4 regions of the Streptomyces sp. WAC04114 genome follow, and region 3 is predicted to be linked to each of the others. Evidence: riboswitches for the same ligand, from Rfam matches in the RefSeq annotation. Region 3 holds a riboswitch; each other region holds the start of a gene.
What was found. A riboswitch is a leader RNA that binds a small molecule or an ion and turns the genes downstream of it on or off. The one in region 3 is predicted to bind cobalamin.
Positions count from the first base shown of each region.

Region 1: another riboswitch for cobalamin. It lies ahead of K4G64_RS03685 (ABC transporter substrate-binding protein); the one in region 3 lies ahead of K4G64_RS20595 (cobalamin biosynthesis protein).
Region 2: another riboswitch for cobalamin. It lies ahead of K4G64_RS32990 (prenyltransferase/squalene oxidase repeat-containing protein); the one in region 3 lies ahead of K4G64_RS20595 (cobalamin biosynthesis protein).
Region 4: another riboswitch for cobalamin. It lies ahead of K4G64_RS29905 (ABC transporter substrate-binding protein); the one in region 3 lies ahead of K4G64_RS20595 (cobalamin biosynthesis protein).

Region 1 is NZ_JAIGQA010000006.1:72,497-79,649, forward strand. Features, by position in the region: gene K4G64_RS03665 (cysteine synthase family protein) at 1-290, shown strand, start outside; gene K4G64_RS03670 (ATP-grasp domain-containing protein) at 287-1,525, shown strand; gene K4G64_RS03675 (MFS transporter) at 1,518-2,786, shown strand; gene K4G64_RS03680 (class I SAM-dependent methyltransferase) at 2,755-3,504, shown strand; cobalamin riboswitch at 3,558-3,739, shown strand; gene K4G64_RS03685 (ABC transporter substrate-binding protein) at 3,769-4,812, shown strand; gene K4G64_RS03690 (iron ABC transporter permease) at 4,809-5,921, shown strand; gene K4G64_RS03695 (ABC transporter ATP-binding protein) at 5,918-6,748, shown strand; gene K4G64_RS03700 (helix-turn-helix transcriptional regulator) at 6,868-7,153, shown strand, end outside.
Region 2 is NZ_JAIGQA010000191.1:82-7,234, forward strand. Features, by position in the region: gene K4G64_RS32985 (SCO2322 family protein) at 1-638, opposite strand, end outside; gene K4G64_RS32990 (prenyltransferase/squalene oxidase repeat-containing protein) at 635-1,846, opposite strand; cobalamin riboswitch at 1,964-2,093, opposite strand; gene K4G64_RS32995 (SAM-dependent methyltransferase) at 2,264-3,061, shown strand; gene K4G64_RS33000 (helix-turn-helix transcriptional regulator) at 3,065-3,970, opposite strand; gene K4G64_RS33005 (EcsC family protein) at 4,125-4,817, opposite strand; gene K4G64_RS33010 (MBL fold metallo-hydrolase) at 5,021-6,046, opposite strand; gene K4G64_RS33015 (aldehyde dehydrogenase) at 6,205-7,153, shown strand, end outside.
Region 3 is NZ_JAIGQA010000077.1:6,146-13,298, forward strand. Features, by position in the region: gene cobN (cobaltochelatase subunit CobN) at 1-2,237, opposite strand, end outside; gene K4G64_RS20590 (cobyric acid synthase) at 2,234-3,742, opposite strand; gene K4G64_RS20595 (cobalamin biosynthesis protein) at 3,744-4,697, opposite strand; cobalamin riboswitch at 4,797-4,955, opposite strand; gene K4G64_RS20600 (hypothetical protein) at 5,073-5,294, opposite strand; gene K4G64_RS20605 (inorganic phosphate transporter) at 5,329-6,582, opposite strand; gene K4G64_RS20610 (class II aldolase/adducin family protein) at 6,879-7,153, shown strand, end outside.
Region 4 is NZ_JAIGQA010000152.1:12,727-19,879, reverse strand. Features, by position in the region: gene K4G64_RS29910 (iron chelate uptake ABC transporter family permease subunit) at 1-775, opposite strand, end outside; gene K4G64_RS29905 (ABC transporter substrate-binding protein) at 772-1,788, opposite strand; cobalamin riboswitch at 1,857-2,048, opposite strand; gene K4G64_RS29900 (CoA-binding protein) at 2,131-2,553, shown strand; gene K4G64_RS29895 (4-hydroxybenzoate 3-monooxygenase) at 2,618-3,841, shown strand; gene K4G64_RS29890 (metalloregulator ArsR/SmtB family transcription factor) at 3,853-4,212, opposite strand; gene K4G64_RS29885 (cation diffusion facilitator family transporter) at 4,276-5,442, shown strand; gene K4G64_RS29880 (YbaK/EbsC family protein) at 5,502-6,059, opposite strand; gene K4G64_RS29875 (XRE family transcriptional regulator) at 6,103-6,675, opposite strand; gene K4G64_RS29870 (DMT family transporter) at 6,773-7,153, shown strand, end outside.

The sequences.
Region 1 (7,153 bases), on a different contig from region 3:
TCGCCCTGCTGCGCGACCACGCCGTCTTCGCCGGACTCTCCACCGGAGCCGGATACCTGACCGCCACGTACGAGGCCCGGCGCCATCCCGACCGGCTGCACCTGGTGATCGGCGCCGACACCGGACACCGCTACGTCGAACGCGTCTTCGCCCGGCACACCGAAGCTCTGGACCCCGCCGCGCTGAAACCGGCCGAGGTCTCCGCCCCCGAGGAGATGAGCATGCCCTGGTCCCGGATGGAGTGGCGGCGCACCGCCTGCCCGGACGACTGGAAGGAGCGGGCCGCATGACCGTCGCCTGCCTGGAGTCACTCACCTTCGGCCTCGGACACCTGGTGCGCGCCGCCGACGCACTCGGCGAACGGCTCACCCTGCTCACCCGCGACCGCGCCTATTACGCCTACGAGTTGGAGAGACTTCCGCCGGACGCCCTCGATGTCGTCGTCACCGACACCTTCGACGTGGAGGGGCTCACGGATCTGCTGCGCCGGACACCCCGGCTGCGCGGCCTGATCAGCTCCACCGACACCTGGACCCTGGCCGGCGCCGAACTCGCCGACCGCCTCGGCCTGCCCGGCCTCGATCCGGCCGTACTGCGGCTGACCCGGGACAAGGCGGCCGTGCGCAACCGGCTGCACGACGCCGGCCTGACGCGCGGGCGCGCCCTGGAGGCGAACGGGGCGGAACCGAGGGACGTGCTGCTCAAGGAGGTGGGGTTGCCCGCCGTTCTTAAGGACACCGCGGGTACCGGCAGTCAGAACGTCTGGCTGGTCCGCGACGAGGCGGAACTGGACGCGGCCCTGGCCGAGGCGCCCGGGCGGCAGCTGAAAGGGCGGCTGTTCGCCGAGCCGTACTTCAGCGGGCCGGTGTACAGCGCCGAGACCCTCACCTGGGCCGGCCGGACCCGGCTGCTGGGCGTCTCCAGCAGGCTGATGTCACCGGAGCCGTACTTCCGGGAGGAGATCACCGCGTTCCCCGTGGCCTTCCCCGAGGCGCGGCGGGCCGTGCTGGAGCGGTGGCTCGGTGACGTGCTCGCGGCAATCGGCTACACCGACCGCTTCGCGCACGTGGAGTTCGTCCTGACCACCGGCGGGCCGGAGGTCGTCGAGGTCAACCCCCGGATCGGAGGCGCCCTGATCGGGGAGGGCATGTGCCGGGCGCTCGGCGTCAACGTCTACGAGGCGATGATCGAGGCCGCCCTCGGGCGCCGTCCCCGCCTCATGGACGCGGACCTGCCCGGCGCTCCGGCGGTCGCGTTCGTCCTGGGCTACCCGGCCGCACCCGGAGTGTTCACCGGCGTCGCCGGGCTCGACCGCCTGGCGGACATGCCGGGCTCACCGGCCTGGTACCCGGTGAGATCCGTCGGCGACCCCGTCGAGCACCTGGCCGACAGCCGCGGTTACGCGGGCATCGTCTACGCGGAAGCCGAGACCGCGGAACTGGCCACGCACCACGCGGTGGCCGCCGCCAACGCCGTACGGGTGCTCACGGAGCCGTTCCCCGGGACCGGGGACGCCGGTGGCTGACCACGCACCGGGCGGCACCGGCCTGCGGGCCGCGCTGTCCACGCTCGACGGCCCGCCGCGTTTCCTGCTGCTCAGCTCGTTCCTGATCCCGCTCGGCAGCTTCATGGTGCTGCCGTTCATGTCGGTGTTCCTGCACGAACGGCTCGGGATGGGGCTCGGCACGGTCGGCATCGTCCTGGCCGTGGCGTCCCTCGTGCAGTTCTCCGGAGGGATCGCGGGCGGGGCCCTGGCGGACCGCATCGGGCTGCGCCGCACGATGCTGTGGGCCCTGATCATCCGCACGGCCGGATTCGTGGGCCTCCTGCTCGCCCTGCGCTGGCCGCCCCTGGCCGTCGGGGCGCTCGTCCTGACGTGCTGCGGCGCCGCGCTGTACCTGCCGGCCAACAAGGCGTACCTCGTGCACGGAGTGGACGACGAACGCCGTCCCGCCTTCCTGTCGGCGGGGAACGCGGCGCTCAACGCGGGGATGGCGGTGGGACCGCTGATCGCGGGGCCGTTCGTACTGTCCTCCCCCGGCTGGCTGTTCGTCGCCGTCACGGCGCTGTTCGTCCTGGTCACGGCGGGCCACGCCCGGCTCCCCGACACCAAGGGCGAGCGGGAACGGGGGCCGGAGACAGGAGGGCGGGGTCTGCTCACCGGGCCGGCGGTGCTGCCGTTCGCCGCCAACGCGCTCGCCTTCTACCTCTACTTCCACTTCCAGCACTTCCTGGCGGTGTACGCCGTCGAGCGGGCGTCCAGCGCCTTCTACAGCCTGGTCCTGCTGCTCTGCTTCACCCTGGTCATCGTCGTCCAGCCCCTCGCGTCCGGCCTGATCCGGCGCATGCCCTACGCGACGGCCCTCGCGGTCGGCTTCACGGGCCTGGCGGCCGGGCTCGCGGTACTGGCGATCGGCACCCGGCCTGCCCTGCTGGCGGGCGGGGCCCTGATCACCCTGGGCGACATCGTCCTGTTCCTGAAGAACGACCTGGAGGCCCTGCGCCGCAGCCCGCGCTCGGACGCCGTCGTCTTCGGGCGGCAGCGGCTGGCCGCGGGACTCGGCGCCTGCGCCAGCGGAGTACTGGGCGGGCAACTCTACGGACTCACCGAACACGCCGGGCACGCGGGCTGGTTCTGGCTGCTGGCCGCGGCGCAGTGCCTGGTGCTGCCGCCGCTGCTCCTGGCACTGCGCACCCGCAAGGCGCGACACCCTCACCCCCGCACCCACCACGACGAAGGAGCACTGAGAGCGCATGACACGGACGGGCGGGTTCCAGGACGATGACTTCTGGACCGAGTTCCACGACTTCCTCTTCTCCGAGCAGCGCCACGCGCAGGCCGAGGAACTGCTCGGCACCTCTCCCCTGCTGGCCTTCCCCGCCGGGGCCCGGGTGCTGGACCTGTGCTGCGGCCCCGGTGTGTTCACGGTTCCGCTCGCCCGCCGCGGCCACCACGTCACCGGGGTCGACCTGAGCCCCGCCATGCTGGACCGGGCACGCAAGCGGTCGGCCGACGCGGGCGTCCAGGTCACGTACGTGCGGGCCGACGCCCGCGCGTACGAGGCACCGGGCGCCTTCGACGTCGTCCTCAACATGTTCACCTCGTTCGGCTACTTCGAGGACCCGGCCGACAACGCCCGTGTCCTGCGCACCATGCACACCTGCCTGGCCCCCGGCGGCACCCTCGTCCTGGACCTGGCCGGCAAGGAGCTGCTGGCCCGCAAGGTCACTCCGCCGAAGGTGGTGCGGCGGGGCGAGGACCTGATGGTGCAGACCGACACCGTGCTGGACGACTGGGCGCGGCTGCGCAGCGACTGGGTCCTGGTCCGGGGCGAGCGGGTGACACGCGCCACTTTGGTGTGGTTCGTGTACAGCGCGGTCGAGCTGCGGCGGATGGTGGAGGAGGCGGGCTTCGGCCCGGTGGAGATCTTCGGCGGTTTCGATGGCCGCCCCTACGACGAGAACGCCGAGCGGCTGGTGGTGCGGGCGGTACGCGGGGCGTGAGATCCGGCGGGGGCGCTCGGACGGTTCCGCACGCCCTGTTGGCCACTTCTCGGCAGACCGTAGTATCAGCGGGTCATCACCGCGACGGGAGACAGGAAGCCGGTGCGAATCCGGCACGGTCCCGCCACTGTGACCGGGGAGTGCACCCTTCGAAACGCCACTGCGCGCCGCGCGGGAAGGCAGGGGGAGCGTCGATCCGGGAGTCAGGACACTGGCCTGTCGCGGGCCCGTTCCGAGGAGCGCGGACTCCCCAGGAGGCTTCACGTGTACGACGGCACGTCCCGTCCCCCGCTGTCCACCCCTGCCCGCCGACGCCGTGCCCTGCGGGCTACGGCCGCGGCCGTGGCCGTGTCGGCGGCCCTGCTGACCGCCGGCTGCGGATCCTCGCAGGACACCGCCCAGGACGCGAAAGCCACAGCCGCGTCGGCCGACGGCTTCCCCGTCACCATCGACAACTGCGGCGTGAAGACGACGTACGACAAGGCACCCGCCCGCGTCGTCACCATCCACCAGCACCCGGCGGAACTCCTGCTCTCCCTGGGGCTCAAGGACCGCATGGTCGGCACCGCCTTCCCCGACTCCGCCGTCCTGCCCGAGCTGAGGAACGACTACGAGTCGATCCCCGAACTGGCGAAGAAGGAACCGTCCTTCGAGACCGTCCTCGAGGCCGAGCCGGATCTCGTCTACGGCGGCTACGGCAGTGCCTTCGCGGAGAACGAGGGCCGCTCCCGCAAGGCGTTCGCCGACGCCGGCATCGACACCCACCTCAACCGCGAGTACTGCGGCAAGAAGCGCGTGACGATGAAGGACACCTACGAAGAAGTCCGCACCGCCGGCAGGATCTTCGGCGTACCCGACCGCGCGGACGAACTGGTCTCCGACCTCCGGGCGAGGGTCGGCAAGGCCACCACCGCCGTCGAAGGCGCACCCGAGGTCCCTGTCTTCGTCTACGACAGCGGCGACAAGTCCGCCTTCACCGCGGGCGGCAAGAGCCTCGGCACCGAACTGATCCGGCTGGCCGGCGGCAAGAACGTCTTCGCCGACCTCGACGACGTCTTCGGTGACGTCTCCTGGGAGCAGGTCCTCGACCGCAAGCCGGAAGTCATCGCGATCTACGACTACGCCGGCGCGGGAAGCGTCGAGCAGAAGAAGAAGTTCCTGCTGTCCCAGACCGCGCTGAAGGACGTGCCCGCCATCAGGAACAAGCGGTTCGTCGTCCTGCCGCTGACCGCCACCCTGGTCGGCGTGCGGTCCGCCTACGCGGTGGAGGACCTGGCCCGCGGCATCCACCCCGAGAGCTTCCGGTGACGGCTCCGGTCACCGATGCCGCCGGGCGGGCCGTGAAACCGGGGGCGCGGGACGACAGGCGGCCCGGCCCGGCCGGTCTCGCGGTCACACTCGCCGTGCTGGCCGTCCTGCTGGTGGTCTCCGCCACGGCGGGCCTGGCGATCGGCTCGGTGCAGGTGCCGCCGGGACAGGTGTGGGGCATCGTGACGCACGCACTGGGCGCCGACTGGGCGGAGCCGGAGTGGTCACGGGCGCGGGAGACCATCGTGCTGGACGTCCGCGCCCCCCGTGTCCTCCTCGGGGCCGTGGCCGGCGCCGGACTCGCGGTGGTGGGCACCGCCCTGCAGGCCCTGATCCGCAACCCGCTCGCCGAGCCCTACCTGCTCGGCGTCTCCTCCGGGGCGTCCCTGGGTGCCGTCGTGGTGATCGTCTTCGGGGTCACCCTGCTCGGACCGGTGTCGCTGTCGGCCGCCGCGTTCGCGGGGGCGCTCGGGGCACTGCTGCTCGTCTACGCCACCGCCCGCACCGGCGGCCGGATCACCTCCGCACGACTGGTCCTTTCCGGCGTGGCCATCGCCGCGGTACTCACCGCCGTGCTCGACCTGCTCCTGCTCACCACCGACCGGGGCAACGAGGCCCGCGCGGTCCTCGCCTGGACCCTCGGCGGCCTCGGCGGCGTCAACTGGGACACCCTGTGGCTGCCCGGCGCCGCCCTGCTCCTGGGCATCGCCGTCCTCATGGTCCAGGCCCGCAACCTCAACCTGCTGCTCGCCGGTGAGGAGGCCGCGACCACGATGGGGCTGGACGTGGCCCGCTTCCGTGCCCGCATGTTCGTCCTGCTCTCCCTCGTCACCGGCATCCTGGTCGCGGCCTGCGGACCGATCGGCTTCGTGGGCCTGATGCTGCCGCACATCGTCCGCCTCGCCGTCGGCGGCGACCATCGCCGTGTCCTGCCGACGGCCGCCCTAGGCGGCGCCGTCTTCCTCATCTGGGCCGACATCGCAGCACGTGTCGTCGCCGCGCCGATGGAGATACCCGTCGGCGTGCTCACCGCGCTGTGCGGCGGCCCGTTCTTCCTGTGGCTGATGCGCCGCGACGCCCGCAGGACCACGGACCAAGGAGGGGCATGACCGCCACGGAACTCGTCGTCGACGGCGTCACTCTCACCGCCGGCGCGCACCGCCTCGTCGAGGACGTCTCCCTGACCGCCCGCCCCGGCGAAGTCATCGGCCTCGTCGGCCCCAACGGCAGCGGCAAGTCCAGCCTCCTGCGCACCGTCTACCGCGTCCTGCGCCCCGCCGCCGGCCATGTCAGGGTCGACGGCACGGACGCCTGGTCGCTGCCCGTGCGGCAACTGGCCCGGACGGTCGCGGCGGTGGTCCAGGAGTCGGGCGCCGACTTCGACCTGTCCGTGCGTGAGGTCGTCGCGATGGGCCGCACCCCGCACAAACGACTCCTCGACGGCGACACCCCCGAGGACGCCGAGCTGATCGATACGGCCCTGGACGCGGTGGACGCCACAGACCTGGCCCATCGCCCCTTCGACCGCCTCTCCGGCGGCGAACGCCAGCGCGTCCTCATCGCCCGCGCCCTCGCCCAGCAGCCCTCCCTCCTCGTCCTGGACGAGCCGACCAACCACCTCGACATCCGCCACCAGCTGGACGTCCTGAACACGCTGCGCCGCCTGCCGGCCACGGTGCTCGTCGCCCTGCACGACCTGAACCTCGCGGCCTACTACTGCGACCGCCTGTACGTCCTGCGCGACGGCCAGGTCATTGCATCGGGCCCGCCGTTGGAGGTCCTCACACCACAACTGTTGGCCGAGGTCTACGGCGTGACGAGCGAGGTGGCCACCCATCCCCGCACCGGCGCACCGCAGGTGACCTTCCTTCCCGGGGAGCCGCACCCGGCCGAACCGGCCCAGGCACCACCTCGCACCTCCACGTCCCGTGGCTGAGCGCACGGAGAGGTGGGCACGGCGGGATCACCGAGGCGGACGGTGAACACGAGCAGCCCGGATCCACGGATGCTGGATTCAGGATTTCCTGGATTCAGGATTTCGTGTACTTTTGTGGCGTGCTGATCGTTGCCTCCGACGTCGAGGTGCTGGCCCGCTTCGGCCGCGCACTCGCCGACCCCATCCGCTGCCGCGTCCTGCTCGCCCTGCGCGACGCGCCCGCCTACCCGGCCGACCTCGCCGAAGCCCTCGGTATCTCCCGGACCCGCCTGTCGAACCACCTCGCGTGTCTGCGTGACTGCGGGCTGGTGGTCACCGTTCCCGACGGCCGCCGCACCCGGTACGAGATCGCCCACGAACGCCTCGCCCACGCCCTCGACGACCTGCGCACCGCCGTGGTCGCCG
Region 2 (7,153 bases), on a different contig from region 3:
CCACGCCGCCGTACCTGCCAGATCGCCGCCCCGCCCAGGACCACCACCACGGCGATGCCCGCGACCAGGCCCAGGGACGGGCCGTCGTCCGACGGGGCCTTCTGCTCCGCGGCGGGCTTGTCGGGCTCCGGGGTCCGCTGCTGCGAGACCTGTTCGCCGCAGCCCTTCTCCGGGTAGCCCGCGATCGCGCACAGCAGGGCGTTGGTGTCGTAGCGCAGCGGCTTGGCCACCGCCGCCAGGGCCTCGGCCGTCGTCGCGTCGGGGGAGACCCGGGCGCAGGCCGTGCGCGCGGCGGGCGGGGTCTCGCCCTCGGGGGCGTCCGACGGGGTGCCGAAGTCGAGGACCAGGGCCACCCGCTTGCGGCCGTCCTGCGCGGGCGTCTTCGCGCAGATCGTCGCGAAATCGGCCTTGCCGCGCGGCCGGGCCGCGTTCGCGGAGTCCTCGCTCACCGCGAAGCGGAAGCCCTGGACGTCGCCGTCCGAGGGCCGGGCCAGGGACGGGCCCTGGGTGGCGTAGACCCAGTGACCGCCGTCGCGCTCCCAGAACGACCAGTACCGGTAGCCGGCGGCCTGGGCCTGGCCCGCTCCCGCGCACAGCAGGAGCGAGGCCAGGAGGAGGAGAAGGGCCCTGCGGATCACGGCTGCTGCTTCTTCTTGCGGCCGGTGAACAGGAAGCCGATACCGATGCCGGCGACGAGGCAGACGCCGACGTACCACCAGACGCCGAAGAAGTCCGAGCCGGAGTCCTCCTTCTTCTCGTCCGCGGCCTTGGTCTGCTCCGCCGTCTGCGGGGCCGGGCCCGTGGCGCCCAGCTGCTTCACGAGGTCCGCGCCACCGAAGTCGCGGGGGTTCGTGCCCGTCGCGTGGGCGGCGAAGATCAGCTGGGCGTAGGCGGCCGGACCGCTCTGCGCGGCCCATTCGGCGGAGTTCTTCTCCAGCCACCGCACGGACTTCTCCGCCTGCGCGGTGGCGCCCTGCGCGGCGAGCGCGACGACCGCGTCGGCGGTGTTGCCGTAGTCGGGCTGGGGCTCGGCACCGGCCAGTGCGGACATCAGGTGCCCGTTGTCCTTGGTCAGGGCGGCGGTGAGATAGCCCGCGCCGTTCGCCGCCGCCTGCTGAGGCGTCCCGGCCTTCTCGCAGGTCGTGTCGGACTTCTTGCCGGGCTCGACGACCATGCCCTTGCCCAGGGAGCCGAGCACACCGGCCGCCGTGGCGTCCGCGTTGGCGGCGAGCTCGCCCTTCTTGTCCGGCTGGAACGCGAAGGCGCCGTCGTCGTCCCCGCCGCAGGGCAGGGCGAGCTTCAGCAGCGCGTCGTAGGGAGACTTGCCGTCCTTGACGACCCGGTCCGGCTTCTCGCCCGCGGCGGCGAGCGCGCCCACGACGACCGACGTGGAGTTGGTGTCGCTGGCGCCGCCGGGCGAATAGCCCCAGCCGCCGTCCTTGTTCTGCACCGACTTCAGCCAGCCTATGGCCTTGCCGGTGACGTCGTCGTGCCCGCCGAGCGCGGTGAGGGCCTGCACGGCGGCGGACGTGGCGTTGGTGTCCAGCATGGTCTTGGCGTCGCACGCGGCGGTGGGGTCGGGACGGTACGCGGCGAAGGAGCCGTCCTCGCACTGCTGCCGCGCCAGCCACTCCACGGACTTCTCGGCGGGCTTCACACCCACGGTGTCCTGCGCGAGCAGCGCGAGCGACTGGCGCCAGACGCCGTCGTACTTCGGGTCCGTGCCGCCGTACAGGGCGGACGGGAACGCCTGGGAGGGCGACGGGGACGGGTCGGCGGCGGCCGGGGTGGCGGCGCCGATCACGGCGACGGCGGCCAGGACCGCGGCGCTGCGGCGGACGTTCATGATCGGCGGGTGCCTCTCCCTGTGGGGGAGCCGGGCAGCACGGGGCACCCCCCGGCGGCTCGGCTCCGTATACCTCGACGGTGCCGTGCACCGGCGGACTGCCGGGCACGTGAGCCGGTCACGAACCGTACGGAGCGATCCGGCTCACCGCCCGCGGCGGGCGGTTCACGGTTGCGGGTCAGCGCCGGAATTGCACCGGCTTTCCCCCGTACGGTGTGATGACGACCCGCTCACTGTACCCGCACGTAGGAATCGGGCCGAGGGGGCCGGGGCCCCGCGGTACAGGGCCGCCGGTCCGGCGACGAGGGCGACCGAGGTGGGGCCGTGGAACTCCCGGGTGCCGCGCAGGAGTTGATCCTCTTCGGGGTGTCGACCGGCTAACGTGGGGCTTCCTCGACCACACACTCAGGAGCGTCCATGACCGAGCAGGAGCCGTTCCCCAAGATCGACACCTCGGTGCCGCACTCGGCCCGGATCTGGAACTACTGGCTGGGCGGGAAGGACAACTACGAGGTCGACCGGGTGGCCGGTGACGCGTTCCGTGAGGTCTTCCCCGGGATCGAGACCGGTGCCCGTGCCGCCCGCTACTTCCTCGCCCGCGCCGTGCGCCACCTCGCCGCCGAAGAGGGCATCCGGCAGTTCCTGGACATCGGCACCGGCCTGCCCAATGTGGACAACACCCACCAGATCGCCCAGCGGGTGGCCCCGGAGAGCCGGATCGTCTACGTCGACAACGACCCGCTGGTGCTGGCCCACGCCCGCGCCCTGCTCACCAGCACGCCGGAGGGCGTCACCAACTACGTCGACGCCGACCTGCGCGACCCCGGCGCCATCGTCCGGGAGGCCGGGAAGACACTCGACTTCGACCAGCCCGTCGCCCTCATGCTGATGGGAATCCTGGGCCACATCGAGGACCACGACGAGGCCCGCTCCATCGTGCGACGCCTGGTGGACGCCCTGCCCCCCGGCAGCTACCTCGTGCAGTACGACTCCACCGACACCAGCGAGGAGTACGTCCGGGCCATCCAGCAGTACAACGACGGCGGCTCGATCCCGTACATCCTGCGCAGCCCCGAGCAGATCGCGCGCTACTTCGAGGGCCTGGAGCTGCTCGACCCGGGCGTGGCGTCCTGCTCGCGCTGGCGTCCCGACGCGGCGGCCCTGGGCCTGCCCGCGGAGGTGCACCAGTACGGCGGCGTCGCCCTCAAGCGCTGACCCTCAGGTCTCCTGAAGGACGCGGTGCAGGATGGTCGGAGTCTCGTCCGGCGACTCGGCTTCGACCACCAGCCGGTTCATGGCGTCCCAGTAGCACTCGATCTCGGCCGGCCGGTCGGGGTAGAGGGCGCCGGTGAGCTGCTCCAGGTAGACCACGTCGGGCAACTGCCCGCCGGGCAGCCGCAGAATGGTGATCGGGCCGCCCTCCGCGGCGTGAGCACCGGCGGAGAACGGCAGGATCTGCACCGTCACGTGCGGGAGCCCGCAGATCTCGATGAGGTGCCTGAGCTGGTCCCGCATGACACCGACGCCGCCCACCGGGCGCCGCAGCGCCGCCTCGTCGATCACCGCCCACAACCGGGTCGCCGGCTGCCGGTGCAGGATCCGCCGGCGGGCCATCCGCAGGGCGACCCGGCGGTCGATCTCCGCCGCACCGGCGTCCGGGTGCGCGAGCCGCAGGGCGGCCCGGGCGTAGTCGGCGGTCTGCAACAGGCCGGGGACGCGCTGCACCCGGAAGCAGCGGATGAGGCTCGCCGCCTGCTCGGCCCCGAGATAGGTCTGCGTCCAGGCCGGCACGACATCGCTGTACGACCGCCACCAGGCAGGGGTGTTGGCCTGCTCGGCCAGCGCCATCAGGGTGGCGCGCTCGGCCTCGTCCGTGACGCCGTAGAGGGTGAGCAGATCGGCGACGTCGCGCAGCTTGAAACCGTGGCGGCCGGCTTCCATCCGGCTGATCTTGGAGGCGGAGGCCCGGATGACGTGCCCCGCGTCCGCCCGGCCGATGCCCCGCTTCTCCCGCAGGGCGCGCAGCCGGGCACCGAGGGCCAGGCGCGGCACCATGGGCCCGGCACACCCGCCTTCCAGGGCCCCGCTGCCGGTCGTCGTGCGTGCGGCCTCTTCGGTGCCCATGGGCATGTCTCCTTGCGGTGGAACGCAACTCCGCACGCGCTGAAGCGTCGCGGCACGACCATCCTAGGGGCGATGCCCCGACGTCATCCGGAGTATGCCGAAGGCGCGTGCCTGCCCGGGTGGGCGCCGAGGCGAGGACGGCGGTGGCCGGTTCTCAGCTCTCGGCGGCCAGCTTATGACGGTAATAACTCTCGGCCGCGTCGGCGAATTTCGAGACGAGGAAAGCGTTGATCCCTGCCCCGGCGAGGGCGCCCAGTACCGGAACGAAGCCCGTCACCGCTTTCGAGCCCAGAACCGCGGAGAATTTCACCGCCGCTTTCTGCGCGATCTTGTTGATGAACGGCTTGCTGAGTTTCACGGCGGCCTTGGCGCCCTTCTTCCCTACGATCTTCCCGCCGACCACGGACACACCACTGCCCGCGCCCAGTGCAAGTGCCTTGGCCATCACGGCGGTTCCGTACGTCGGGTAGGCGACGTTGAACGCGATGAAGCCCGCCGATGCCGCGGCCCCCGCAGAGGTCACGCTCAACGCGTCCGGCTCCAGGGCGTCGGCCCAGAGGGCGAGGATGACGGCGAGGTCGTCCTCTCCGTCCACCGTCGCGCCCATCTTGAAGCCGATCCCCCATGCGCAGACGGACATCTTGTGCAGCAGGAACGCCACATCGCCGACCATGACCACGGCGTGCGCCCCCGGCACCGCCATCGCGGCCGCACCCGCCGCGGCCACCTGCCCGGTCTGCGAATTCCGCCAACTCCGCACCGACGAATACCCCGCGGCTCCCCGCTGCGCCATCGACGTGTCCCAGCCGAGCCGATTGAACGCGGAGACGAATATCTCCGCGGACATGCTTTCCCCCACGGCAAGCCCCCCAATGCACACTTTCCAGTGATCGCGTGATGGGGTGACCGCACCCCGCCGGGCACGCTATCCGGACAGTTGGCCGATGGTCAGGGTCGTGCGAAGGGCGCGTTTTAGTGCTTCAGGGGCGTGCACTGCTGTGCGCACACCTGCCTGTCACCACGTGCACGCCGCTCCGTCCTCCACGTACGTCAGACCGCCACGTACGTCACCGGCTCGCTCCCCGGCACCGCCTCCGCCCGGCCCAGCTTCACCAGTCGCCGCAGATGCGCCTCGGCCTCCGAGACGGCGATGGTGCGGGAGCCGTAGGGGATGTCGGACCAGGGGCGGTTCCACTCCATGCGCTCGGCGAGCTGCCAGGGGGTGAGGGGCTCGGCGAGCAGGGCCAGCAGGTCGGTCAGGCGGGACTCGTGGTGGGTGAGCAACTCCCGTACGCGGGCCGTGGCGTCGGAGAAGGGGTGCTGGTGGGCGGGGAGGATCTCGGCGGGGGCCAGCCGGCCGACCCGTTCCAGGGAGTCGAGGTAGTCGCCCAGGGGGTCGGTGATGGTGGTGTCCTCGGGGTCCTCGTAGAGGCCGATGTGCGGGGTGATCTCGGGCAGCAGGTGGTCGCCGGAGAACAGACGCCCCCGACCCGGGAGTTGGGCCGGATGGTCCTCCTCCAGGTGGAGGCAGACGTGGCCCGGTGTGTGCCCCGGGGTCCAGATCGCGCGCAGTCGGCGGCCGGGCAGCGCCAGGAGTTCGCCGGGGACGATGTCGCGGTCGGGCAGGGCGGGGGAGAGGCCGGGCAGGGTGCGGTGGCGGGGCTGCCGCAGGGGCGCGATGTGCTCCTCGGGCGCACCGGCCGCGGTGAGCTTGGCCGCCATGTACGTGAACCAGCGCGCGGGGCGGGCCTCCCGGGTCCGCCGTACGACCGCGGTGTCCGCCGCGTGCATCGCGATCCACGCGCCCGACGCCTGACGGACCTTGCCGGACAGCCCGTGGTGGTCCGGGTGGTGGTGGGTGATGACCACGCCGTGGATCTCGGCGGCCGAGGTGCCGCAGGCCGTGAGGCCCTCCGCGAGGGTGTCCCAGGACTCCGGGTCGTCCCAGCCGGTGTCGATCAGCACCGGGCCGCGGTCGGTGTCGACGACGTACACCAGCGTGTGGCCGAGCGGGTTGTCCGGGATCGGGACCCGGAGGGAGCGGACGCCTCCGCCGTGGTCGGTCACCTGTGTCATGGGCTCCCCTGTCGCCGACTCCCCGTCACTATAACTAGAACGGGTTCCAATGGGGGTCTCCCCGTGGTGCGCGGTCCGTGGACTCCTCGGGGCGGGGCTGGTATCAGTGGGCATATCTGATGAACCGTCAGAGAACGCCCCTGGGGAGGCAGTCGGCCATGACCGAGCTCGTGGAACACGGACAGCTGTTCATCGGCGGGGAGTTGACCGACCCCCTGGGCCAGGACGTCATCGAGGTGATCTCTCCGCACACCGAGGAGGTCATCGGGCGCGTCCCGCACGCCTCGACGGCGGACGTGGACCGGGCCGTGGCGGCGGCCCGGCTGGCGTTCGACGAGGGGCCCTGGCCGCGCATGAGCCTCGACGAGCGGATCGAGGTCGTGGGCCGGATCAAGGACGCCATCGCTGTCCGGCACGACGAGATCGCCCGCGTGATCTCCGCCCAGAACGGCTCGCCGTACTCCTGGAGTGTCCTCGCCCAGGCCCTCGGCGCCGTGATGGTCTGGGACTCGGCGATCACGGTCGCCCGGAACTTCACCCATGAGGAGCGGCGCGACGGCGTCCTGGGCAGGATCCTGGTGCGGCGCGAGCCCGTCGGGGTCGTGGCCGCCGTGGTCCCCTGGAACGTCCCGCAGTTCGTCGCCGCCGCCAAGCTCGCCCCCGCGCTGCTCACCGGCTGCACGGTCGTCCTCAAGCCCTCGCCCGAGTCCCCGCTCGACGCCTACCTGCTCGGCGAGATCGCCCGCGAGGCCGGGCTGCCGGAGGGCGTGCTGTCGATCCTGCCCGCCGACCGGGACGTCAGCGAGTACCTGGTGGGGCACCCCGGCATCGACAAGGTCTCCTTCACCGGGTCGGTCGCGGCGGGCAAGCGCGTGATGGAGGTGGCCGCCCGCAACCTCACCCGTGTGACGCTCGAGCTCGGCGGCAAGTCCGCGGCCGTCGTCCTGCCCGACGCGGACCTCGAGACGGCCGTCGCGGGCATCGCCCCCGCGGCCTGGATGAACAACGGCCAGGCCTGCGTCGCCCAGACCCGCATCCTCCTGCCGCGCTCCCGCTACGACGAGTTCGCCCACGCCCTCGCCGCCGCCGCGGGCGCCCTGACGGTCG
Region 3 (7,153 bases):
ATGCCCTCCGCGATCCGCCGGCACAGCTGCTCCAGCAGGTCGATCGCGTCGGCGGCGCTGCGCGAGGGGCCGTCCACCAGGTCCGTCAGCTCGACGGGCACCTTCACCGGAGCGCCCGGCTCGGCCAGCAGCTCCTTCTCCACCAGCCCGAAGTGCTGCGCCAGCGACGCCCGCAGGCCCGGCAGCGCGTTGGCCTGCCCGCCCCACACCTGAGAGGCGCGCAGCACGGCCAGCACGAGGTTCACGCGCGGCTCGCCGACCGGCCCGCCGCCCAGGATGTGCAGTCCGTCGCGGATCTGCACGTCCTTGATCTCGCACAGATAGCCGTCGATGTGCATGACGAACTCGTCGAACTCCGCGTCGTCCGGCTGCTCGTCGACGTGCAGGTCGTGGTGGAGCTCGGCGGCCTTGACCAGCGTCCAGATCTGGGCGCGCACGGTCGGCGCCTTCGCCGGGTCCAGGTCGGAGACGAGCGCGTACTCGTCGAGGAGCTGCTCCAGCTTGGCCAGGTCGCCGTAGGTGTCGGCACGGGCCATCGGCGGCACGAGGTGGTCGACGACCGTGGCGTGCCCGCGCCGCTTGGCCTGGGTGCCCTCGCCCGGGTCGTTGACGATGAACGGATAGATCAGCGGCAGGTCCCCGAGGACCGCGTCCGGGGCGCAGCCCCCGCTGAGCCCGAGTCCCTTGCCGGGCAGCCACTCCATGGTGCCGTGCTTGCCCATGTGCACGATGGCGTCCGCGCCGAAGCTGTTCTCCAGCCACCGGTAGGCCGCCATGTAGTGGTGGGACGGCGGCATGTCCGGGTCGTGGTAGATCGCGATCGGGTTCTCGCCGAAGCCGCGGGGCGGCTGGATCATCACGACGACGTTCCCGAACTGCAGGGATGCCAGCACGATGTCGTCGCCGTCGACGTAGAGACTCCCCGGCGGCTCGCCCCACGCCTCGGTCATGGCGTCCTTCAGCTCCGGGTCGAGCTTCTCGAACCACGCCCGGTAGTCGGCCAGCGGCACCCGCGCGGGCGCGGCGGCCAGCTGCTCCTCCGTCAGCCACTCCACGTCGTGCCCACCGGCGTTGATGAGCCGGTGGATCAGCTCGTCGCCCTGGTCCGGATGCCCCTCGACGACGTACCCGGCGTCCCGCAGCGCGTCCAGCACCCGCACCGCCGAGGCCGGCGTGTCCAGCCCGACCGCGTTGCCGACCCGCGAGTGCTTGGTCGGGTAGGCGGTGAAGACCAGCGCCAGCTTCTTCTCGGCGTTCTCCTTGTGCCGCAGCCGCGCGTGCCGTACGGCGATGCCGGCGACGCGCCCCGCGCGCTCCGGGTCGGCGACGTAGACGGGCACGTCGTCCGGGCCCTGCTCCTTGAAGGAGAACGGCACGGTGATCAGCCGCCCGTCGAACTCCGGGATGGCCACCTGCATCGCGGCGTCCATGGGGGACAGGGCGGCGTCCGAGTCGGCCCAGGCCTGCCGCGAGGACGTCAGGCACAGGCCCTGCAGCACGGGGATGTCCAGCTCGGCGAGGGCGCCGATGTCCCAGGCCTCCTCGTCACCGCCCGCCGAGGCCTGCGAGGCGTGGGTGCCGCCCGCGGCGAGGACGGTGGCGACCAGGGTGTCCGCCTGCCCGAGGATCTCGTACAGGCCCGCGTCCGCCCCGCGCAGCGAACCGCAGTACACGGGCAGCGCGTTGGCGCCCCGCGCCTCGATCGCGTCGCACAGGGTGTCCACGAAGGCGGTGTTGCCGCTCAGTTCGTGCGCCCGGTAGAAGAGCACGCCGACGGTCGGACGGCCCGGCACGAGTTCACGCTCGCCGTGGACGCCGTACTCGGGCATCTTCCGCGGCTCGTCGAACCCCTCGCCGGTCAGCAGCACGGTGTCGGAGAGGAACCGGGCGAGTTCGGTGAGGTTGTCCGGCCCGCCCTCCACGAGGTACCGCAGCGCCTCGGCGACGACACCGGCCGGCACGGACGACTCGGCCATCAGCTCCGCGTCCGGTACGGCCTCACCGCCGAGCAGCACGGTCGGGATGCCGGAGGCCTTCAGCGCGGCGAGCCCGTCCTCCCAGGCCCGCTTGCCGCCGAGCAGCCGGACGACGGCGATGGACGCTCCGTCCAGCAGGGCCGGAAGCTCCTCCCGGACGTCCACGCGGGTCGGGTTGCCGATCCGGTAGTCGGCACCGGAGGCGGCCCGGGCCGCCAGCAGGTCCGTGTCGGCGGTCGACAACAACAACACAGTGCTCATGCGGGCGCTCCCGGTGGAATGAAGGGCAGTCCTTGCGGCGCGCCGGACTCGATGAGCCGCCACAGCGCGTCCGTGTCCGCGTGCTGTTCGATCAGATCGCCGAGCCGGTCGAGCTGCTCCTCGCGCAGCGCGGCGAACGAGGTGTCCGGCGCGGGCACGAAGCGGCGGCCCGCGGCGGCCGCCACCTCGCGCAGAAAGGCCCGCCGGAAGCCGTCCGACTCCAGCGAGCCGTGCCAGTGCGTGCCCCAGGTCTGGCCGACCCGGCAGCCGTCCAGGAAGGGAGTCCCTCCCGTGACGTCGGCGACGCCGTGGTGGATCTCGTAACCCTCGACGTGCTCCCCGAGGGCCTCGCCCGCCGGTCGCGTGAGGGTCTTCTCGCGGGCGAACCGCACCCGCACGGGCAGGATCCCGAGCCCGTCGACGTGGCCCCGGCGGCTCTCGACGTCGTCCTCGATGTGCTCGCCGAGGATCTGGAAGCCGCCGCAGATGCCGAGGACGGGCCGCTGCTCGGCGGCCCTGCGGACCAGGGCGTCGGCGAGCCCGCGCTCGCGCAGCCACTCCAGTGCCCGGACCGTCCCGCGAGTGCCGGGCACGATGACGAGGTCGGCGTCGGACAGTTCCTCCGGCCGGTCCACGAACCGCACCACGACGCCGGGTTCGGCGGCCAGCGCGTCCACGTCGGTGAAGTTGGACATGAGCGGCACGGCGCAGACGGCGACGCGCAGCACGTCCTCGCCGACCGGCGGCGCGACGACGGACTCCCGCAACGCTCCCCGCAGGGAGACCCGCAGCCCGTCCTCCTCGTCGATCCCGAGCCCGTGCCGGAACGGCAGCACACCGTAGGTCCGCCGACCCGTGAGCCCGTGCAGCATCTCCAGACCCGGCTCCAGCAGGGAGACGTCCCCGCGGAACTTGTTGACGAGGAACCCGGCGACGCAACGCTGGTCCTCGGGCGACAGCAGCGCCACCGTCCCGAAGAACGAGGCGAACACCCCGCCCCGGTCGATGTCGCCGACGACGAGCACGGGCAGCCCGGCGTTCCGGGCGATCCCCATGTTCACGATGTCCGTCCGCCGCAGATTGATCTCGGCGGGAGAACCGGCCCCCTCACAGATCACCGCGTCATACGTGCCCCGCAACTGCTCCAGGCAGTCCAGCACCGTCCCGAGCAACTGCTGCTGCCGTCCGCCGTGATAGCCGCGCGCGCTCAGCTCCCCGACCGGCTTGCCCAGCAGCACGACCTGACTGCTCTGCTCGCCACCGGGCTTGAGCAGCACCGGATTCATCAGCGCGGTCGGCTCGATGCGGCAGGCCTGCGCCTGCATGGCCTGCGCCCGCCCGATCTCGGCCCCCTCCGTCGTCACGAAGGAGTTCAGGGACATGTTCTGCGCCTTGAAGGGCGCGACTTTGACGCCCTGGCGCACCAGCCACCGGCAGATCCCGGCGGTCACGACGCTCTTTCCGGCGTCGGAGGTGGTACCGGCGACGAGAAGCCCACCGCTCATGTCAGTTCCCCCTTTTCGATGACCGCGCGCTCATCAGCGACCGCGCACCGGCGCACACCCCGAGCGCGAGCCAGGTGACACGCTTCGACAGCCGCACGGCCCGCTCGACGTCGTGGCGGCCGACGGCCCGCCCCGGCGTGTTCAGCACGGGCCGGTGCTCCACCCGCCCGCCGTACGAGAGCGTCCCGCCCAGCCGCACCCCGAGCGCCCCCGCGAACGAGGCCTCCACGGGCCCGGCGTTGGGACTCGGATGCCGCGCCGCGTCGGCCCGCCAGGCCCGCACGGCCCCCCGCGGATCCGGCCCGGCCAGCACGGCGAGTACGGCGGTCAGCCGCGCTCCCGGCCAACCCGCGAGGTCGTCCAGGCGGGCGGAGGCCCACCCGTACCGGCGGTACCGGGCCGACTTGTGCCCGACCATGGCGTCCAGGGTGTTGACGGCCCGGAACCCGAGCAGCCCCGGCACACCGCCGACGGCCCCCCACACCAGCGCCCCCACCACGGCGTCGGAGGTGTTCTCGGCGACCGACTCGACCACGGCCCGGGCCATGCCGTCGGCGTCGAGGGCCTGCGGATCCCGGCCGCACAGATGCGGCAGCCGGGCCCGGGCCGCCTCGACGTCCCCGGCCTCCAGGGCATGCCCGATGGTCCGCGCTTCCCGGGCGAGTGAAGTCCCCCCGACGACGGCCCAGGTGGCGGCAGCGGTCAGTGCGACGGAGGCGGCGGGGGAGGTGCGCACGGCGCGCGCGGCGACGGACCCGAGGGCGACGGCCCCTCCGGCACACACGGTGCTGTGCAGCGCGCCCCACCCGCGGTGGTCCCGCCACAACACCCGTTCCACGGCACTCGCGGCCCGCCCGAACGCGGCGACCGGATGCCCCCGGCGAGGATCACCGAGCAGCAGGTCACCGATCAGGCCGGCGGCGGCGCCGTACGCGAAGACGCGACCGGCACCCATGGGCTCAGCCGGCCAGGAGGGCGGGCAGGGGTGGGGTGGTGAACCTCGATCGGCAGCCGCGCATGGCGATGTGTGTCCTCACTCAGGGTGTCCACGCCCTGGTTCGACGAGACCGGCGGTGAGAGTTCCTGGCTCCCGGGGATTGCTACCCCGGTGACAGTGGCGGGACCGCGCCGGACTTTCACCGGCTTCCTCTCCTGCCGCCGTATTGGCCCCGGCAGTCCACCACGGCCGGGAACCGCCGTCAACTTGCCGTTGACCTGCGAGGGGAGAGTGTGGAGAACCCCACACCGCCCCCTGTCGTACACACGACGACCGGGCGGTACGGAACCGGAGTTCCGTACCGCCCGGTGGACACGACGTGACGTCAGGCCCTCAGGCCACGATCAGGTAGATCCCGTACCCCACGGCCGCCGCACACGCAGCGAAACAGGCGTACGCGCCGGTGACCGCGAGTCCCGCGGTTCCGCCCTCCGCCACCGCCCGCTCGCGGCGCGACAGGCCGGTGATGCCGAGGCTGAACAGGCCGACGAGGGCCACGGTGACCACGAGGCTGACACCGAAGACGGAGCCGAGGGCCGCCCAGTCGATCTTCATATCAACAGACTCTTCCTTGTAACCGGTGGCGGGGTCAGACCGTGGTGGTCGTGGTCGGCGTGCGCTCGGCGGTGGCCTGCGACGGGAACGCGGGGACCGGGTCCTCCGACGCCGGGGCCGTGCCTCCCGCCGGGGGCGGAGTCACGGCGGCGATCGCCGTGGTGACCACGCCCGCGGGCTCCGCGGCGTCGGTGTCGTTGACGTTGGTGTGGTCGACCACCTCACGCCGCGAGAGCTTCCAGATCCACGCGCTGGAGGCGACCAGGAAGACCGCCACCACGGCGGTGCCCCAGCTGCCGAAGCCGGTGACGTACTCGGCGAGCGCGCCCACCAGGGCCGCGGCCGGGAGCGTCAGGCCCCACGCGACGAACATCCGCGTCGCGGTGGACCAGCGGACCACGCCGCCCTTGCGGCCGAGGCCGGCGCCCATCACCGAGCCGGACACGGAGTGCGTCGTGGAGAGGGAGAAGCCGAGGTGGGAGGAGGCCAGGATGACCGTGGCCGCGGAGGTCTGGGCGGCGAAGCCCTGCTGCGGCTGGAGGTCGGTCAGGCCCTTGCCCATGGTGCGGATGATGCGCCAGCCACCCAGGTACGTGCCGAGCGCGATGGCGAGACCCGCCGAGAGGATGACCCACATGGGCGGGTCGGAGTCGGGCGCGACCGCGCCGCCGGCCACCAGGGCGAGGGTGATGACACCCATCGTCTTCTGCGCGTCGTTGGTGCCGTGTGCCAGGGAGACCAGGCCCGCGGAGGCGATCTGGCCGGCCCGGTAGCCCTTCTTGGACGCGTTGCCGTCGGCCTTGCGGCCGAGGGAGTACGTCAGCCGCGTGGCGAGCAGGGCCGCGATGCCCGCGACCAGCGGGGCGGCGATCGCCGGGATGAGCACCTTGGTGACCAGCACGTCGCCGTGCACCGCGCCGACGCCCGCCGAGGCGATCGTGGCACCGATCAGACCGCCCATGAGGGCGTGGGAGGAGCTGGACGGCAGACCGACCAGCCAGGTCAGCAGGTTCCAGAGGATCGCGCCGACCAGGGCGGCGAAGATGACCTCGGGGCGGATGCCGGCCTCGTCGACGAGGCCCTTTGAGATCGTGTTGGCGACTTCGACGGACAGGAAGGCGCCGACCAGGTTGAGGACCGCGGACATGGCCACCGCAACCTTGGGCTTCATGGCGCCCGTGGAAATGGTCGTGGCCATCGCGTTCGCGGTGTCGTGGAAACCGTTCGTGAAATCGAACGCGAGAGCGGTTACCACCACAATCGCGAGGATCAGCGAGAAGCTTTCCATTTACCCAGGCAATCGTTCGAGGTCATTGGCGCGACGAACGTAGGCAACCTGAGTGAACGGAAGATGAACTGGGAGGGGCGCAGGGGTGACCGCAACGGGGGGTCCTCGTTCCGCCCCGGAACAGCGGCCTCCACGCCCGCGCGCCCAGCCGCCGCGGCCGAACCGATTCAGTCGATCGAGTGACCGCTTGAACACGTTCCGTCCAGCCGGCCCGGCCGTCGGGATCGTTTCGGTGACAGGTCCTGAAGTGCCCCCGCGCTGCGGCGCTTTGAGCCCGACCCTGGCAGGATCGCGGCATGGCTGAGCAGCGAGGCGACGAGCGGGGCACGGGAGACACGCGGGAGAGCGAACGGGGCGTGGGGGAGTCGCGGCGCGGGAGTGCGCGCCCCGAGGAGGCGCGCGCCTGGGAGGACCTCGTCACGACGGCCCGCCGGACCGTCTCGGACGGACTCGTCGTCGGCACGTCCGGCAACGTCTCGGTACGCGTCGGCGACACCGTCCTCGTCACACCGTCGGGCGTCCCCTACGACCGGCTGACGCCGGACGACGTGACCGGCGTGGACCTCGACGG
Region 4 (7,153 bases), on a different contig from region 3:
ACAGCAGCACCAGGCGGGTCCGGGCGAGGGACACCCCGAGCGCGGCCGCCGCGTCCTGTCCGAAGGCGAAGGCGTCGAGGGTACGGGCGTAGGACAGGCAGACCACCAGGGCCACGGCCAGCACGGCCAGGCACAGCCACACGTCGGTCCAGCCCGCGCCGCCGAGCGAGCCGAGGAGCCAGAACAGCACGCCCCGGGTCGTCTCGGCGTCGGCGGAGGTCATCACGACGAAGGAGGTGAGGGCCGAGAAGAGCTGCATCGCGGCGACGCCCGCGAGGACGACCCGGTCGGTGGTGCCGCCGAGGGTGTGGCTGAGCAGCAGCACCAGAGCGAACGACAGCAGGGCGCCGAGGAACGCGCCCCCGGACACCGATATGGCGCCGCCGCCCGCGCCGAGCACGACCACGAGGACCGCTCCGGTGGATGCGCCCGAGGACACCCCCAGCACGAAGGGGTCGGCCAGCGGGTTGCGCAGCAGGGATTGCATCACCGCCCCGCACACGGCGAGTCCGGCCCCGCACACGGCCGCGAGCAGGGTGCGCGGCAGCCGCAGCTGCCAGACGATCCCGTCCCTGATCGGCGTCAGCTCCGAACTGCCGAGGCCGAGATGGGCGGCCACGACGGACCACACGTCGCCGACGCCGATGTCGGCGGGACCGATGGTGATGGCCACGGCGAGGGAGGCGACGAGCGCGACGGTCCCGGCCGCGCCCAGCGCGAGTCCTGCCCGGCGCGGGGGCCCGGTCCCGGCGGCCGGCAGCCCCTGGGCGGTCACTTCACCAGCCCGAACCGGCGCAGCCCGGCCGCCACCTGCTCCACACCCTCGACGGTGCGGATGGTCGGGTTCATGGCCTGGCCGCTGAGCAGCACGTACCGCTTGTGCCGGACGGCGTCCATGTTCCTGGTGACGGGGTTGGACTCCAGGAAGGCGATCTTCTTCGCGGCGGACTCGGCGGTCTGGGACTTGCGGGTCAGGTCGCCGATGACGAGGACGTCGGGGTCGCGGTCGGCGACGGTCTCCCAGTTGACCTGTGGCCACTCCTCGTGCGTGTCGTCGAAGACGTTCTTCGCGCCGAGGGCCCGGGTGATGATGCCGGGCGCGCCGCAACAGCCCGCCAGGTAGGGCGACTCGGAGTTCGCGAACCAGTAGAGGAGGGTGACGTCGGAGGCGTCGATGCCGGCCGTGGCCTTCTTCATGCGCTGCTGGAGGGAGCCCACGAGGGCGTCGCCGCGCTTCCTCACCCCGAACACGGTCGCGAGGTCGCGCACTTCGCCGTAGACGGTGTCGATGTCCAGGGCCTTGTCGCGGGCGCCGTCGCCGCCGCCCGAGTTGTCCTTGCCGGCGCAGTCGGACGGGGAGACGTAGGTGGGGACGCCGAGCTTCTCGAACTGCTCGCGGGTGGCGACGCCGCCCTTGCCGAGGGTGGAGACGAAGGACGCGGCGACGAAGTCGGGCTCGGTGTCCAGGACGCGTTCGAAGGACGGGTTGTCGTCGGCGAGGCGCGGCACCTTCGCCTCGGCCTTCTCCAGCCCCTTCATCACGGGGTCGGTCCAGGTGGCCGTACCCGCGAGGCGGTCGGCCAGGCCCAGGGAGAGCAGGATCTCGGTGGTGCCCTGGTTGAGGGACACCGCGTGCCGCGGCGGGGCGGGGACGCGGACCTCGTGCCCGCAGTTGGTGAGGGTGACGGCGGCCTTGGCGTCGGTGGACGCGGTGCCGCCGCAGCCGGTCAGGAGCAGGGAGCCGGCCGCGAGCAGGGCGGCGGCACGGGCGGGTCGGGCGAGGGGCACGGGAACCAGTCCTCAGGCGTCGAGGGCTCATGCGCGGAGCCCGGTCGTACGGTGCTCCCCCGCCGCACGCGGCCGCGGGGGCCGCCAGCAGGTCTTCGGACTCGGGTTCACCCGGGATCGAGGCGCCTTCCCGGACGTCCGCGAGGGAGTCCAGTGGCCGAGGCCCCGCCCGTCCCCCTCACCGCTGCGCGTCAGTTCCGGATTCGCACCGGATTCCCTGACCCACGTACATGGGTTCGACTGGCCTCGGCAAGCTATCACGGAGGCCGGCCGGGGAATCACCGCACACCCGGCGCCGTTACACAAGGAACAGTTCGTCCACGACTTCCTTGGAGGCCGCCGGTGCACGGCGACGAGGCAACGGTCCGCAGGATCCTCACCGAGCTCGGCGACACCTGGGCCGTGGTGGGCCTGTCGTCGAACCAGCGGCGCGCGGCGTACGGCGTCGCCGCGGTGCTCCAGCGCTTCGGCAAGCGCGTGGTTCCGGTGCACCCGAAGGCGGAGACGGTGCACGGGGAGAAGGGCTACGCGAGCCTGGCGGACATCCCCTTCGACGTGGACGTCGTCGACGTGTTCGTGAACAGCGACCTCGCCGGGGCCGTCGCGGACGAGGCGGTCGCCAAGGGCGCGAAGGGCGTCTGGTTCCAGCTCGGCGTCATCGACGAGGCGGCGTACGACCGGGCCCGTGCGGCGGGCCTGGAGATGGTGATGGACCGCTGCCCGGCGATCGAGATCCCACGGCTGTCTCGTCACGACGTGCAGTAGCCCTGAGGGAGGCAGCCGTCCGCGGAGGTGACCGTCCACTGACAACGGCCTCCATAATGTGCGCATGACCCACCCCCTTCCGCCCGCCGACTCCGGTGCCCCGCACCGTTTTCCGGTCGTCGTCGTGGGCGCCGGTCCCGCGGGTCTGACCGTCGGCAACATCCTGCGGGCCGCGTCCGTGGACTGCCTGGTGCTGGAGACCGAGACCCGGGAGTTCGTCGAACAGCGGCCCCGGGCCGGGGTCATCGAGGAATGGGCCGTGCGGGGCCTGGAGAAGCGGGGCCTCGCCCGGAACCTGCTGGACCGCGCGGAGCCGCACACCGCGTGCGAGTTCCGCTTCGACGGGGAGCGGTACAGGTTTCCGTACGGCGAGCTGACGGGCAGCCACCACTTCGTCTACCCGCAGCCGTTGCTGGTGACGGACCTGGTGCGCGAGTACGCCGACGTCCGGGGCGGCGCGATCCGCTTCGGCGTCCGGGACGTACGCGTCCACGACGTCGACGGCGACCGGCCGTCGGTGTCGTACACCTGCCACGAGAGCGGCGAACTCCAGGTCGTGCACTGCGATTTCGTCGCGGGCTGCGACGGGGCGCGCGGGGTGAGCCGGGCCTCGCTCCCGACCGAGCGGGTCCGGATCGCGCGGCACGACTACGGCATCGGCTGGCTGGCCCTGCTCGCCGAGGCCCCGCCGTCCACCGACTGCGTGCTGTTCGGCTGCCACGGTCGCGGCTTCGCCGGCCAGATGCCCCGCAGCCCGGAGGTGACCCGCTACTACCTCCAGTGCCCGCCGGGCGACGACGTGGAGAACTGGCCGCACGAGCGTGTCTGGTCGGAGCTGCGGGAACGGCTCGGGGCGGCCGGTGCGCCGCCGCTGACCGAGGGCCGGCTGATCGAGAAGCGTGTGCTGGACATGCACGACTACGTGGTCGAGCCGATGGTGCACGGCCGGCTCTTCCTCGCGGGCGACGCGGCCCATCTGGTCGCCCCGATCGCCGCCAAGGGCATGAACCTCGCCCTGCACGACGCCTTCCTGCTCGGCGACGCCCTGGTCGCGCGGCTCACCACCGGTGACGGCGGCGGCCTCGACGGCTACGCGCAGGCGTGTCTGCGGCGCGTGTGGGACTACCAGGAGTTCTCGCAGTGGCTGTCCGAGGTGTACCACGGCACGGCGGCGGGCGACCCGTTCCGCGCGGGCACCGCGCTCGCCCGGCTGCGCCGTCTGTTCACCTCGCCCACGGCGGCCGCCGCCTTCGCCGAGCAGTACCTCGGGACGGCGGCGCGCTACTGAGCGGGCCGTGGTCAGTCGTGCGGGGGCCGGTCGCTGAGCCGGTGGTCGGCCACGTTCAGCGCCTCGTCGACGAGCCTGCGCAGATGGCCGTCGCGCAGTGAGTAGATCACCCGGCGACCCTCCTTGCGTGTGTCCACCAGGCCCGCGAGGCGCAGTCGCGCCAGGTGCTGGCTGACGGCCGGCCGGGCCGCCCCGCACGCCTCCGTGAGGGTCGTGACGTCGGCCTCTCCCCCGGTCAGCGCGTGCAGCAGGGCGAGCCGGGTCCGGTCCCCCAGCAGGGCCAGCAGTTCGGCGGCGAGCGCGAACTGCTCCTCGCCGGGGCTGCGCGGATGCGCATCATGCGCAGATGACAGGTGCATGCGTGCGCTCATACGCACATAATGGCGCCACGACACGGGTACGTCCACTCTCGCGCGCACCGGAAGGGGATCCACGTGAGCGACCGGCACGAGCACTCCCACCCTCATGAACACACCCCCGGGCCCGATCGCGGGAACCCGCAGGGACGCGACCACGGGCACTCGCCCGGGCACGACCACCGGCACGAGCGGAGGCACGACCGCGGGAATCCGCCTGGCTACGGCCACGGCCACGGTCACGGCCACGGCCACCGGCACGGCCTGCGCCACCGGGTGGCCCACCTCCTCGCCCCGCACTCCCACGAGACGGCCGACAAGGTCGACTCCGCCCTGGAGTCCTCGGCCCGCGGGATGCGGGCGCTGTGGGTCTCGCTCGTCGTCCTGGGTGTGACGGCGCTGGCGCAGGCGGTCGTGGTGGTGGTCTCCGGGTCGGTGGCGCTGCTCGGGGACACGGTGCACAACACCGCGGACGCACTGACCGCCGTCCCGCTCGGGATCGCCTTCGTGCTGGGCCGGCGCGCGGCCACGCGCCGCTTCACCTACGGCTACGGGCGGGCCGAGGACCTGGCCGGTCTCGTGATCGTGCTGACGATCGCCGCGTCCGCGGCCTTCGCGGGCTGGACGGCCGTGGACCGCCTGCTGGATCCGCGCCCGGTCCAGCACGTCCCGGCGGTCGCCGTGGCCGCCCTCGTCGGCTTCGCCGGCAACGAGTGGGTGGCGCGCTACCGCATCCGCGTCGGCCGCTCGATCGGCTCGGCCGCGCTGGTGGCCGACGGGCTGCACGCCCGCACCGACGGCTTCACCTCGCTGGCCGTGCTGCTGGGCGCCGGCGGCTCGGCCCTGGGATGGCAACTGGCCGATCCCGTCGTCGGGCTGGCGATCACCGCGGCGATCGCGCTGGTGCTGCGGGACGCGGCCCGGGAGGTGTTCCGCCGGGTGATGGACGCCGTCGACCCGGTCCTGGTGGACCGCGCCGAGCGGGCCCTGACCGAGGTGCCCGGGGTGCGCGGGGTGGGTGAGCTGCGGCTGCGCTGGATCGGCCACCGGCTGCGCGCCGAGGTGGCGGTCGTGGTGGACGGCGACGAGACGGTGCGCGAGGCCCACCGCATCGCCGTGGACGCCGAGCACGCGCTGCTGCACGCGGTACCGCGGCTGACCGCGGCCCTGGTGCACGCCGACCCGGAGCCGGCCCCGGGCGAGAGCGACCCTCACCTGCCGCTGGCCCACCACATCGCGGCGTAGGCCAAGAGACCCGGAGCCGCCGCCGGATCAATCGCAGGCCGGCTCATCGCGACGTCAGGTCAGGAGACCCCGAGCCCCTCCAGCACCTCGGCGTGCGGCAGTTCGGCGAAGGCCTTGCCCGGAACCAGCAGCTTGCCGCGCCGCCGCCCGCTGCCGACCAGCACGTACGGCAGGTCGACGACGGCGGCGTCCACCAGGAGCGGCCAGCCGTCCGGCAGCCCGAGCGGGGTGATGCCTCCGTACTCCATGCCGGTCGCGCCGGTCGCCGTGTCCATCGAGGCGAAGGAGGCCTTGCGGGCACCGAGCCGGCGGCGCACGACCCCGTTCACGTCGACCCGGGTGGTGGACAGCACGACGCATGCGGCGAGCGTGGACTCACCGCCCCGCTTCCCCGAGACCACGACGCAGTTCGCCGACCGTTCCAGCAGGTCCTGCCCGTAGTGCTCCACGAAGGTGGCGGTGTCGGCCCACTCCGGGTCGGTGTCGACGTAGACGATCTGCTCGGCGGGGACGCTGCCCTGCCAGTGGCGTACGGCGTCGGCGACCGGGGCGGTGAGTTCGTCGAGGCAGGTTGGGGCCGGTCGGGCGTCGTCGAAGTGTCCGATGGGTGCGCGCATGGCCGCACGCTAACAACAGCGGCCCGGTGGCGGTCCGGGCGTCTCAGGTCACGGGCGGGACCGAGACGGCCATGACCATCTCCATGGGCGCGTCGCCGGTGTTGCCGTAGGTGTGCGGGACGTTGGCCTCGAAGTGGACGCTGGCGCCCGCGGGCACGCGATGCTCGACGCCGTCGACGGTGAGGGTCAGTTCGCCCGCCGTGACGTGGAGCAGCTCGGTCGTGCCGGCGGGGTGCGGGTCCGACGGGCTGCTCTCGCCGGGCATGAGCCGCCAGTCCCACATCTCCAGCGGGCCGGGTGCCTCGGTGCCCGCGAGCAGCCGGTTGTAGCTGCCGGCGTCGGTGTGCCAGAGCCGTACGGCCTGTTCGGCCGGGATGACGCGTACGTTCGGGCCCTGCTCGTAGTCGAGCAGGGTCGTGATGCTGACGCCGAGCGCGTCGCCGATCTTGACGACGGTGCCGAGGCTGGGGTTGGTGCGGGCCTGCTCGATCTGGATGAGCATGCCGCGGCTGACGCCCGCCCGGGCGGCGAGCACGTCCAGGGTGAAGCCGCGCACCGCGCGCCAGTGCTTGACGCTCCGCGCCAGGGACTGGGTCAGCAGGTCGAGGTCCGACACGTTCCGTCCAATATTCTGTATGACACAGTGCAATGCGCTGCACTATGGTGTGGTTGACCTGATCGTTCACTGAACTGTACTGCGAGGTATCCGTCCCATGACAGCGCTCTTCGCCCTGGCCACCAGCTTGTTGTGGGGGCTGGCCGACTTCGGCGGGGGTCTGCTGACCCGGCGCACGCCCGCGCTCACGGTGGTCGTGGTCTCGCAGTCGATCGCGGTCGTGGTGCTCGGCGCGGTCGTGGTGGCGACCGGCGGCTGGAGCGAGGCGGGCCCGCAGCTGTGGTTCGCCGTGGCGGCCGGGCTGGTCGGTCCGGTGGCGATGCTCGCCTTCTACAAGGCGCTCGCGCTGGGCCCCATGGGCGTGGTCTCGCCGCTGGGGTCGATCGGCGTGGCGGTGCCGGTCGGGGTGGGACTGATGCTGGGCGAGCGCCCCGGTCTGCTGCAGTTCACCGGCATCCTGGTGGCCGTGGCCGGCGTG